2 regions of the Micromonospora sp. LZ37 genome follow, and region 2 is predicted to be linked to the other one. Evidence: riboswitches for the same ligand, from Rfam matches in the RefSeq annotation. Region 2 holds a riboswitch; the other holds the start of a gene.
What was found. Region 2 has a riboswitch for thiamine pyrophosphate ahead of AC5L3Z_RS23830 (ECF transporter S component). Riboswitches for the same ligand answer to the same signal wherever they lie in the genome.

Region 1 (5,857 bases), on a different contig from region 2:
CGGGTCGTCGCTGTCGAGGGCGGCAGCGCCTGGGTGCACCCGGGCGGCTTCGCCAGCTGGCACAGCGCCCGGGTGGCCCGGCACGACCGCCTCGACGAGCTGCGCAAGCGGTGGGACGAGGAACACGAGAAGCTGCGCGAGCTGATGCTGATGTACAAGCAGAAGGCCGCGTACAACTCGGGGATGGCGTCGCGGTACCAGGCCGCGCAGACCCGGCTGCGCAAGTTCGAGGAGGCCGGGCCGCCGCCCGTACCCCCGAAGGACCAGGACATCCGGATGCGCCTGGCCGGCGGGCGGACCGGCAAGCGCGCGGTGATCTGCGACCAGCTCGAGCTCGACGGCCTGACCTACCCCTTCGACCTGGAACTCTGGTACGGCGACCGGGTCGCCGTGCTGGGCGCCAACGGGACGGGCAAGTCGCACTTCCTGCGGCTGCTGGCCCGCGGCGGCACCGACCCCGACCCGGCGCAGACCCCGGTCGGCGCGGCGGCGCTGGCCCCCGTCGCCCACGGCGGGGTGGCCCGGCTCGGCGCCCGGGTCCGCCCCGGGCACTTCTCGCAGACCCACGACCGGCCGGAGCTGATGGCGAAGACCCTCGTCGAGATCCTCTGGCGGGGCGACGAGCACCGGGCCGGGATGGACCGGCACGCCGCGATGGCCGCGCTCAGCCGGTACGAACTGGCCGCGCAGGGCGACCAGCGCTTCGGCACCCTCTCCGGCGGCCAGCAGGCGCGCTTCCTGGTGCTGCTGCTGGAACTCTCCGGGGCGACGCTGCTGCTCCTGGACGAGCCGACCGACAACCTCGACCTGGCTTCCGCCGAGGCGCTGGAGGCGGGGCTGGCCGCGTTCTCCGGGACGGTGGTCGCGGTCACCCACGACCGCTGGTTCACCCGCTCCTTCGACCGCTTCGTGCTGTTCGGCGGCGACGGCGAGGTGGTGGAGACGCCGGAGCCGGTCTGGGACGTGCGCTGACCTTCCCCGCCCGGCGCGGCGGCCGACCGGGGCGGGGCGGTCGCCCGTCCGGCGGGTCCCCGTCGGCATAGGGTGGATCTCGTGACTGAGATGACCTACCGCCGACTGGGCGACTCCGGGCTCGTGGTGTCCGTGGTCGGCATCGGCTGCAACAACTTCGGCCGCAAGCTCGACCTCGACGAGACCCGGGCGGTGGTCGACGCCGCGCTCGACGTCGGGATCAACTTCTTCGACACCGCCGACATCTACGGCGAACCGCAGGGCGCCTCCGAGGAACTGCTCGGCCAGGCGCTCAAGGGACGCCGGGACGACGTGGTGGTGGCCACCAAGTTCGGCATGGACATGCACGGGCTCAACGGGCCCGACCACGGCGCCCGGGGCGCCCGCCGCTACATCGCCCGCGCCGTCGAGGCGTCGCTGCGCCGGCTCGGCACCGACCACATCGACCTGTACCAGATGCACGAGCCCGACCCCGGCACCCCGATCGACGAGACGCTCTCCGCGCTGGACGACCTCGTCCGCGCCGGCAAGGTGCGCTATCTCGGCAACTCCAACTTCGCCGGCTGGCAGATCGCCGACGCCGACTGGGTCGCCTCCTCCACCGGGCGGGCCCGCTTCATCTCGGCGCAGAACCACTACTCGCTGCTGGAACGCTCCGTCGAGACCGAGGTCATCCCCGCCTGCGAGCGCTTCGGCCTCGGCATGCTGCCCTTCTTCCCGCTCGCCAACGGCCTGCTCACCGGCAAGTACCGGCGCGACCAGGCCCCGCCCGCAGGCAGCCGGCTCTCCGGCGGCGGCCGGTACGCCCAGCGCCTCGCCGCCGCGGACTGGGACACCATCGAGGCGATCGGGTCGTACGCCGCCGACCGGGGGCTGAGCATGCTCCAGGTGGCGATCGGCGGGCTGGCCGCCCGCCCGGCGGTGACCTCGGTGATCGCCGGTGCCACCACCCCGGAGCAGGTGCGCGCGAACGCCGAGGCCGGCACCTGGCAGCCCACCGACGAGGACCTGGACGCCCTCGACGCCGTCCTCTGACCGCCAGCCCGCCGGACACGCCACCCGCCGCCCCGGGCGGCTGGCGGCGAGCGGCCCGCACCCGCGAGTGGAACACCATGGACGTCATGGCGGGCGTTTGACAGCAATGGCGTTCCACCCGTGCAGCCGACGGCCCTCACGACGCCCGCCGCGCGCCGCCCGGGCGCCGTCCTGCCAGCGCGCCGGCACTCGCACGGGGGCGTGCGGCGGCGCCTGGTACCGCGCCGGTGGTCCGGGGCGCGGGTGGTACGCCATGGACGTCAACGGGGGCTGTTGGCGTGCATGGTGTGCCACTCGTCCCGGCGCTCGCGGAGGGCGGCGGCGACCATGTCCACCGTCTGCGACGGCTGGCGGAAGACGTCGTCGGCGGTGAAGCGGAGGACGATCCAGCCGGCCGCGCGTAGCGCGTTGAGGCGGGCCACGTCCTGCCGGAAGTGCACGCGATCGCGGTGGTGGTCGCCGTCGTACTCGACGGCTACGCGGAGCGCCGGCCAGGCCAGGTCGACCCGTCCCACGAAGCGGCCCCGGGCATCGAGCACGTCGTGTTGCGCCGTGGCCGGCGGCAGCCCGGCGTCGAGCAGGAGCAGCCGCAGGCGGGTCTCCATGGGGGACTCGCTCAGCGGCTCCGCCAGCGCCAGCACCTGCCGCAGCAGCGGGAGCCCGGGCCAGCGGGTGTGCGCCTCGGCGTACGCACGCAGTGCCGGCAGCTTCACCACCCGGCGGTGCAGCAGCGCGTCGACGGCGACCAGCGCCTCGTCGCGGGGCACCTGCCGGCCAAGGTCGAAGGCGGTGCGCAGGGCGGTGGTGACGGGCAGGCCGGCGAAGCGGGTGCGGTCCGACGGCGGCAGCGCCGACCGGGTCACATGGACCCGGGGGTGGGCGCGCAGCCGCGCCGCCCGGGGCAGCAGCACGGACACCGGCGCGTCCCGCCGGAGCAGGTCGACACCCCAGAGGTACGCCGCGCTGTGCCCGGCGATCGCCGCGTCCGGCGGCAGCAGCAGTGCCACCGCGTCGCACCAGAGCCGGTGATCCGCCGTGCGCAGGCTGTCGCGGTGCACGTAGACGTCGGGCAGCAGCCGGTGCCAGGCCGGGCCGCGCAGCATCGCCCAGGTGACCGACCCCTCCGCGACGGCGCGGCTGCCCCGGAAGGGCAGGAACGCGAGGCGGCGCGGAACCCGGGGCGGCGAGGGCATCCGGACAGCATGCGGTGAGCGGAGTGTCACCCGCTGCCCCCGCCGTCGGCGCCGGACGGTGGGTGGAAAAAGCGAACCCGCGCTCTTGGCGGGACGGCGGATCCGTCGTACGGTATGGCCGCAAGTGACCCACGGGAGCCCGGTGCACCGGGCTGAGAGGGGGGCTGAAGCCCCCGACCGTCGAACCTGATCCGGGTAATGCCGGCGCAGGGAGGAGTGTTGCCGTGCCGTCCCTGGGACGACTGCATCTGATCACCGACACCCGGCCGGGGCGCGACCCGCTCACCGTGCTCCGGGCCGCCCTGCCGGTGGCCCGCGCCGAGCTGGTCGTACAGGTCCGGGTGGGCGACGACGCCACCGACCGGCAGGCGTACGAGCTGGCCCGCCGGGTGGTCGCGCTCTGTGCGCCGTACGGGGCGACGTGCCTGGTCAACGACCGGCTGCACGTGGCGCTCGCGGTCGGCGCCGCCGGCGGCCACGTGGGCGCGGACGACCTGCCGGTCGGTGCGGCCCGCCGGGTGCTCGGCCCGGCCGCCGTGCTCGGCGCCACCGCCCGGGAACCGGTCGCCGCCGTCGGGGCCGTCGCCGCCGGGGCCGGCTACCTGGGCGTGGGCCCCTGCCACGCCACCACCACCAAGGCCGGGCTGCCGGCGCCGATCGGCCCCGACGGGGTACGCGCCGTCGCCGCGGCCGTCACCGTGCCGGTGATCGCCATCGGCGGGGTCACCGCCGCGTCGGTGCCGGCGCTGCGCGCCGCCGGGGCGTACGGGGTGGCGGTGGTCGGGGCGCTGTCGGGAGCTGACGATCCCGGGCGGGCCACCGCTGAACTGCTCGGGGCCCTGACGTGCTGACCCGACCGGACGTCGCCGTGGTGGGGGCGGGACCGGTCGGGCTGGCGATCGCGTGGCGCTGCGCCGCGCGCGGGCTGCGCGTCGTCGTGCACGATCCCGCCCCCGGCTCCGGCGCGTCCCACGTCGCCGCCGGGATGCTGTCGCCGGTCGCCGAGGCGTACTTCGGGGAGCACGAGCTGACCGGGCTGCTCGCCGAGTCGGCCGCCCGCTGGCCCGGCTTCGCCGCCGAGCTGGCCGAGGCCGCCGGCACCGACCTCGGGTACCGGACCGAGGGCACCCTCGTCGTCGGGCTGACCGGTGACGACCTGGCCGAGGCGGGCCGGCTGTGGTCGTACCAGCAGGGGTTGGGGTTGCCGATCACGCCGCTGCGCCCCTCGCAGCTGCGGGAGCGCGAGCCGGCGCTGGCGCCGCGGGTGCGCGGCGGCGCGGTCGCGCCGGACGACCACCAGGTCGACCCGCGCCGGCTGGTCGCCGCGCTGCGGACGGCGGCCGAGCGGGCCGGCGCGGTGCTGGTGCCCGGCGCGGTCACCCGGCTCGCCGAGGTCGACGCCCGGCTCACCGTGGTGGCCGCCGGCTGCGGCGCCGCCGCGCTCACCGGCCTGCCGGTCCGGCCGGTGAAGGGGCAGGTGCTGCGGCTGCGCGCCCCCGGTCGCGGCACGCCGGACCTGCGGCACGTGATCCGGGGGTACGCCGACGGCGAGTCGGTCTACCTGGTGCCCCGCACCGACGGCGAGGTGGTCGTCGGGGCGACCGTCGAGGAGCGGGCCGACACCGAGGTGACCGCGGGGGCGGTGCTGCGGCTGCTCCGCGCCGCCGTCGACCTCGTGCCCGACCTGGCCGAGTACGAGCTGGCCGAGGCGTCCGCCGGGCTGCGCCCCGGCACCCCCGACAACGCCCCGATCCTCGGGGCGCTGCCCGGCCGGCCCGGCGTGCTCGCCGCCACCGGGCACCACCGGCACGGCATCGTGCTCACCCCGGCCACCGCCGACCTGATCACCGAGCTGGTCGTGACCGGCGCGGCGGACCCGTTGCTGGCGCCCTTCACGCCGGCCCGGTTCACCGCGCGCGACGGCGACGGGCGGGCGCCCGCCGTCGCGGCCCGCCGCCCGCGTCCCGACCGATCCGCATCCGAGGAGGAGCGCACGTGGAGTTGACGGTGAACGGCGCCGGGCGGACGCTGCCCGGCGGTGCGACGGTGGCGGACGTGGTGCGGGAGGTGACCCCGCAGCAGCGCGGGGTGGCCGTCGCGGTCAACGGCGAGGTGGTGCCCCGGTCCCGGTGGTCGTCGAGCCCGGTGCGCGACGGCGACCGGGTCGAGGTGCTCAGCGCCGCGCAGGGCGGGTGACCGGGATGGCCTTCGAGCTGGCCGGGGTGACCCTCGGGTCGCGGCTGATCCTCGGCACCGGCGGCGCGGCCAACCTGCACGTGCTGGAGCAGGCCGTCCGGGCCTCCGGCACCGAGCTGGTCACCCTGGCCCTGCGCCGGGTCGACACCGCCGCCACCGCAGGCGGGCTGCTGGACCTGCTGGACCGGTGCGGGGTGCGGCTGCTGCCGAACACCGCCGGCTGCTACACGGCCGGCGAGGCGGTCAAGGTGGCCCACCTGGCCCGGGAGGCGTTCGACACCGACTGGGTGAAGCTGGAGGTGATCGGCGACGAGCGGACCCTGCTGCCCGACGGGGTGGAGCTGCTGCGCGCCGCCGAGGAGCTGGTCGCCGACGGGTTCACCGTGCTGCCGTACACCTCGGACGACCCGATCCTGGCCCGCCGGCTGGCCGACGTGGGCTGCGCCGCCGTGATGCCGGCC
Region 2 (5,857 bases):
CGATGTTCGCCGACAGGTAAACCGGGGGCCGCTCCCCCGCCGCGATCAGCCGGGCCACCGTCTCGGCCACGATCTGCTGGGCCAGCAGGGCCGCCGTGATCGAGGAGACCGCGCCGACCGCGCCGCCGTCGGGCAGCGGCAGCGTCGCGTCGCCGTACGGGGCGCCGTTGTCCAGCACCACGTCGGCGAAGTCGGCGAGCTTGCGCCCCGACGGGTGGCGGGAGGTCATCCGCCCCGAGTGCTCCGCCGAGGTGATCGCGATCAGCCGGTGTCCCCGCTCCTTCACCACCGAGGCGAACTCGACCATGGCGCCGTTGACCCCGGAGTTGGACGCGAGCACGAAGACGTCCGCCGGGCGGACCGGGGCGAGCTCGTAGAGGCGGTGCGCCACCGCCGGGTCGCGCTCCAGGTGCGGACCGAGGATGCTCGCCGGCTCCCCGCCGATCAGCACCAGGTCGCGCAGCGCGATCCGGTTGGTGGGCACCAGCCCGCCGGCCCGCCCGGCGATCTCCATGGCCAGCGCCTCGGAGTGGCCGGTGCCGAAGGCGTGCACCACCCCGTCGTCCCGCAACGCCGCGGCGATCAGGTCGCCCGCCTGACCCACCGCGTCCCGCTGGCTCCGCGCCACCCGGTCGATCGCCCCGGTCACCACCGCCAGGTACGCCTCGCCGCTCACCGTCATGCCGTCTCCGTCCCCTCGTTCTCCTGCTGGTCGTCGCGCCCGGGCACCGCCGACACCCGGTCAGCCCAGGGTGCGGACCCGGGCCAGGATCGCCTCGGCCAGTGGACCCGGCGCCTGGTCCGGGATCCAGTGGGTGAGGCCGGAGAGCGCCACGAAGCGGTAGTCACCCGCGACGTGGGAGGCGCACGCCTCGGCGGCGGTCCGTCCGATGGCGACGTCCCTGTCGCTCCAGACGTACGTGGTGGGCACCGTGACCGTTCCGATCCGGCCCAGGTCCTCGTTGGACATCGCCCGGTACCAGTTCAGCGCGCCGGTCAGCGCGCCCGGCTCCCGCATCGGCTCGGCGTACCGGGCGACCCGCTCGGCGTCACCCACCCCGGAGAGCAGCTTGCGCAGGGCTGCCGCCTTCAACGCCAGCAGCACCTTCTCCGCCTTGCCCTCCTGGCGGAACAGCAGCATGTACGACGAGCGGGCCTTCTGCTGCGGGTCCTTGGCCAGGGCGTACCCGAAGGCGGCCGGGTGCGGGACGGAGACGGCGGTCAGCGTGCGCACCCGCTGCGGGTGCTGCGCGGCGAGGCCCCAGGCGACCATCGCCCCCCAGTCGTGCCCCACCACGTGGGCCGCGTCGACGCCGAGGGCGTCGAGCACCGCCACCGCGTCCGCGACCAGCTCCGGGGCCCGGTACGCGGCCACCTCGGCGGGTCGGGCGCCCGGCGAGTAGCCCCGCTGGTCCAGCGCGTACGTGCGCAGGCCGGCGGCGTGCAGCGCCGGCACCACCTCGTCCCATTCCCCGCTGTGCTGCGGGAACCCGTGCAGCAGGAGGACGGCGTCGCCGCCCTCCGGGCCGCCGGTGCGTACCTCGAATGTCAGCCCTCGCGCCTCGACCCGCATGATCGGCAGCCTACCGAGGTCGGCGCCGGAGCACCCGTCCCGCGACCGCCGGATCAGGGCCGGACCCGCCACCACCGCAGCCGGCCTGCCCGGCGGTCGCGTTCCCACCTGGCCAGGGCCCGGTCGTGGGCCCAGGTCCAGAGCCGGCGACGAGCCCGATGGCCAGCACGGGCAGCAGGAAGAGCAGCGCCCGGCCGAGGTCGCCCCGGCCGACCGAGGTCACGACGAGGGCCACCGCGATCGGCAGCAGGCCGATGGCCAGCCCGAGCAACACCATGCGGAGGTCGGTGTACGGATTCGGTCGAGGCTCGCGCATGCCGCCAGGGTGGCATCGCCGGGCAAGGCTTCGTGAGCTGCGGAAAGATCACTTTGCTCGATGATCTTCGTAGGTGTTAGCGTCGACGAGACAACTTCATATCCGACAGGGGAGCGCACAGCGCTGAGAGTGCGGGCACCGCCCGCAGACCCTCGAACCTGATCTGGGTAATGCCAGCGCAGGGAGTTCGGTCGACCTCCAGCCGCGCCGCCGTCCGGCAGCACCGGGCGCGGCGTGCGTCTTCTCCTGGTTCTTTCCTCTGAACTGGGAGCGATCATGCAGAACGACACCATCGCCAACCGGTGGCGCACCATCGACATCGTCATCGCGGCGGTGCTCGGGGTGGCCTTCGGCATCATCTTCTGGGCCTGGGGCCTGCTCTGGAACGGCCCCGCGGACGCCATTCCGCTGCCCGGCCGGGCCGCCATCTACGGCGTCTGGCTGGTCCCCGCCGTCCTCGGCGGGCTGATCATCCGCAAGCCGGGTGCCGCCTTCTTCACGCTCACCGTCGCCGCGCTGATCTCGGTGGCGCTGGGCAGCAGCTGGGGTTGGACCCTGGTCATCCAGGGCCCGCTGGAGGCCGCCGCGGCGGAGCTTGCCTTCGCGGCGTTCGGGTACCGGGTCTTCCGGCTGCCCGTCGCCCTGCTGGCCGCCACCCTGGCCGGCCTCGCGGCGGCGCTCTACGACGTCTTCATCTGGTACCCGGAGACCGCCTGGGGCAGCTTCCGCGTCCCCTACATCCTGATCACGACCGTCAGCTCGCTGCTCGTCGCCGGCCTGGGCGGCGTCGCGCTGACCCGCGCCCTGGCCGGCACCGGCGTCCTCGACCGGTTCCCCGCCGGCCGCGAACGCGCCGCCGTCTGACCCGCCTCCAGACATGTCGAGCATGAGGTCGGCGGCGACGTGGATCTCCGGAACCGCCGTCGACCCCGGGCTCGACGGAGCAGGGTGGAAAGCCGGGGGGTGCGCGTGGGGGCGGTGACGCTGCGGGGGTTCGGGTGGCGGCACGCGGGGCGGAAACGCTGGGCGGTGCACGGCGTCGACCTGCGGATCGAACGCGGCGAGCGGGTGCTGCTGCTGGGGCCCTCCGGGGCCGGCAAGAGCACCCTGCTCGCCGCGCTGGCCGGTCTGCTGCCGGAGGACTCCGGCGAGCAGGAGGGCACCGTCGAGATCGACGGGCTCGACCCGCGCAAGGACCGGGAACGGGTCGGCATCGTCTTCCAGGACCCGGAGACCCAGCTGGTGATGGCCCGCTGCGGCGACGACGTCGCGTTCGGGCTGGAGAACCGCGGCGTGCCCGCCGACGAGATCTGGCCCCGGGTGGATGAGGCGCTGCGCCGGGTCGGCTTCCCGTACCACCGGGACCGGCCCACCGCGGCGCTCTCCGGCGGCGAACAGCAGCGCCTCGCCCTGGCCGGGGCGCTCGCCACGCGCCCGGCGCTGCTGCTGCTCGACGAGCCGACCGCCAACCTCGACCCGGCCGGCGCCGAGCTGGTCCGGCAGGCGGTGGCCGGGGCACTGGACGCCGACACCACCCTGATCCTGGTCGAGCACCGGGTCGCCGAGGCGTTGCCGCTGGTGGACCGGGTGGTGGTGCTGGAGGCCGGCGGCGGGATCCGCGCGGACGGCCCGCCGGAGGCCGTCTTCGCCGCGCATGGTGAGGCGCTCGCCGCCGAGGGCGTCTGGGTGCCCGGCAGGACCATCCCGCCCCGGCACGCCACCGCGCCCGCCGGCGACCGGTTGCTCGCCGCCGACCGGCTCGGCCTGCCGCCCCGGCTGGCCTCCACCGACCTCGAGGTACGCGCCGGCGAGGCGCTCGCCGTCCTCGGGCCCAACGGCGCCGGCAAGTCCACCCTCGCCCTGCTGCTCGGCGGGCTGCTCCGCCCGGGCGTCGGCCGGGTCACCGCGACGCCCGAACTGGCCGGCGCCGACGCCCGCACTCCCCCACACCGCTGGCGGGCGCCCGCGCTGACCCGCCGGATCGGCTCGGTCTTCCAGGACCCGGAGCACCAGTTCGTCACCGGCACCGTCTTCGACGAGCTGGCGCTCGGTCCGCGCCGCACCGGACGCACCGAGGCGGAGGTCCGGGCCACCGTGGACGGCCTGCTGGACCGGCTCCGACTGAGCCGGCTGGCCGGCGCCAACCCGTACACCCTCTCCGGCGGGGAGGCCCGGCGGCTGAGCGTGGCGACCGCCCTGGCCACCGCCCCCCGGCTGCTGATCTGCGACGAGCCGACCTTCGGTCAGGACCGGCGGACCTGGCGGGAGCTGGTCGACCTCCTCGCCGAGCTGCGCGACGCCGGGCACGGCATCGTCGCGGTCACCCACGACACGGACTTCGTCGCCGCGCTGGCCGATCGCACCGTCACCCTGGACCGCCGGTCCGAGCCGGGGACACCGCCGGCCGACCCGGCGGATCGGCACGCGGGCCCGGAGCGTCGCCGGTGATCAGCCTGGAACCGGTCGCCGCGCCCGGCGCCCCGCTGGCCCGGCGCAACCCGGTGGCGAAGCTCGGCGCGGCCCTGGTCTTCTCGTTCGTGCTGATCGCCACCCTGGACCCGGTCGCGCCGGCGATCGCCATCGGGGTCGAGCTGGCGGTGCTGCCGCTGTTCGGGATCCGCTACCGGGTGCTCGCCCGGCGGGCCCTGCCGCTGCTCGCCGGCGGCGCCGGGATCGTGGTCACGCTGGTCCTCTTCGCCGCGGACCGCTCCGGCCGGGTGCTGCTCGACGCCGGGCCGCTGCTGGTCACCTCGGGCGTCCTGGTCACCGCGCTCGGCCTGGTGCTGCGGACGTTCGCGGTGGCCCTGCCCGGGGTGATCGTCTTCGCCACCACCGACCCGACCGACCTGGCCGACGCGCTGATCCAGAACGCCCGCGCACCGGCCCGGTTCGCCATCGGGGCGCTCGCCGCGTTCCGGCTGGTGCCGCTGCTCGGCCAGGAGTGGCAGATGATCGGGATGGCCCGCCGCGCGCGCGGCGTCGACGCCGGCCGCAACCCGGTGGCGAAGCTGCGGCTGTTCGGGTCGACCGCGTTCGCGCTGCTGGTCGGCGCGATCCGGCGGGGCACCCGGCTGGCGGTCGCGATGGACGCGCGCGGCTTCGACGCCGGCATCCCGCGTACGGTCGCCCGGCGGCAGCGCTTCGGGCTCGCCGACACCCTGCTGATCCTCGGCGCCGGGGCGCTGGCCGGCGCGGCGCTGGCGGTCAGCATCGCCCTCGGCACCTTCCGCCCGCTGATCGGCTGACCGGGCTCGCGGGGCCGAGCTGGTCACCGCCGGCCGGTCGCCCCCGCTTCGCGGCGTGTCGCGGTGTCGCAGTGTCGGGAAACCGCGACCCGCCGCGAATCGTGCGGGCGGTCCACGCTCGTGCCGGCCGCGCCCGGACCGGGGCTGGGCGTGGGCGCCGGCCGGCCCGGGCCGGTCAGCTCCGGCGGAAGGCGTACCGCCGGCTCTGGCCGCGGGCGGCGGTCGAGCCGCCACCACCCCGCACCACCGGCCCGGTGCGCGGCGGCGGTGGCGGGGTCTCCCGGGCGGGAACGGTCGGTGACGCCGTACCGGTCGACGGCGGCACCGGCGTCGACGGCGCCACGGTGAGCGCGTCGAGATCCGGCGGGGTAACCGCCGCCACGGACGGCGCCGGTCGGCGGGACTTCTTCGGATTGCGCTTGGCGGGCATACGCTGCCTCCTTCGGCGGGGACCGCGCCGCCGGGCGGGCGGTCGACGGACGGGAACGACCCGGGCGACCCGACCACGGAGACCACCCGAAGAGGTGGGAATGCGGACGCCCGGAGTGCACGGACCCGCTGCCACGGCGGCGGTCCGGCTCTGAAGGTGGGGCGTCACTTACGCATGCCCGCACCCTAACCCCGAAGCGGACCCGGTCGCAGCCGAATTACCGTCCCGACCCGGCGCGGGCCGGGGCCGGGCGGGCCGAGAGCCGTCGCCCCCGCGACGACAGGGTGCGCCGC

Region 1: it holds a riboswitch for thiamine pyrophosphate, as region 2 does, so the genes downstream of both, AC5L3Z_RS01445 (thiamine phosphate synthase) here and AC5L3Z_RS23830 (ECF transporter S component) in region 2, are expected to answer to the same signal.

What each region holds. Positions count from the first base shown of each region.
Region 1 covers NZ_JCADBL010000001.1:295,784-301,640, forward strand. The annotation lists gene AC5L3Z_RS01430 (ATP-binding cassette domain-containing protein) at 1-972, shown strand, start outside; gene AC5L3Z_RS01435 (aldo/keto reductase) at 1,045-2,007, shown strand; gene AC5L3Z_RS01440 (DUF559 domain-containing protein) at 2,268-3,200, opposite strand; TPP riboswitch at 3,323-3,430, shown strand; gene AC5L3Z_RS01445 (thiamine phosphate synthase) at 3,425-4,051, shown strand; gene thiO (glycine oxidase ThiO) at 4,045-5,205, shown strand; gene thiS (sulfur carrier protein ThiS) at 5,196-5,396, shown strand; gene AC5L3Z_RS01460 (thiazole synthase) at 5,393-5,857, shown strand, end outside.
Region 2 covers NZ_JCADBL010000012.1:232,135-237,991, forward strand. The annotation lists gene AC5L3Z_RS23815 (sugar isomerase domain-containing protein) at 1-682, opposite strand, end outside; gene AC5L3Z_RS23820 (alpha/beta fold hydrolase) at 743-1,573, opposite strand; gene AC5L3Z_RS23825 (hypothetical protein) at 1,584-1,889, opposite strand; TPP riboswitch at 1,987-2,092, shown strand; gene AC5L3Z_RS23830 (ECF transporter S component) at 2,166-2,753, shown strand; gene AC5L3Z_RS23835 (ABC transporter ATP-binding protein) at 2,859-4,337, shown strand; gene AC5L3Z_RS23840 (energy-coupling factor transporter transmembrane component T family protein) at 4,334-5,134, shown strand; gene AC5L3Z_RS23845 (hypothetical protein) at 5,310-5,564, opposite strand.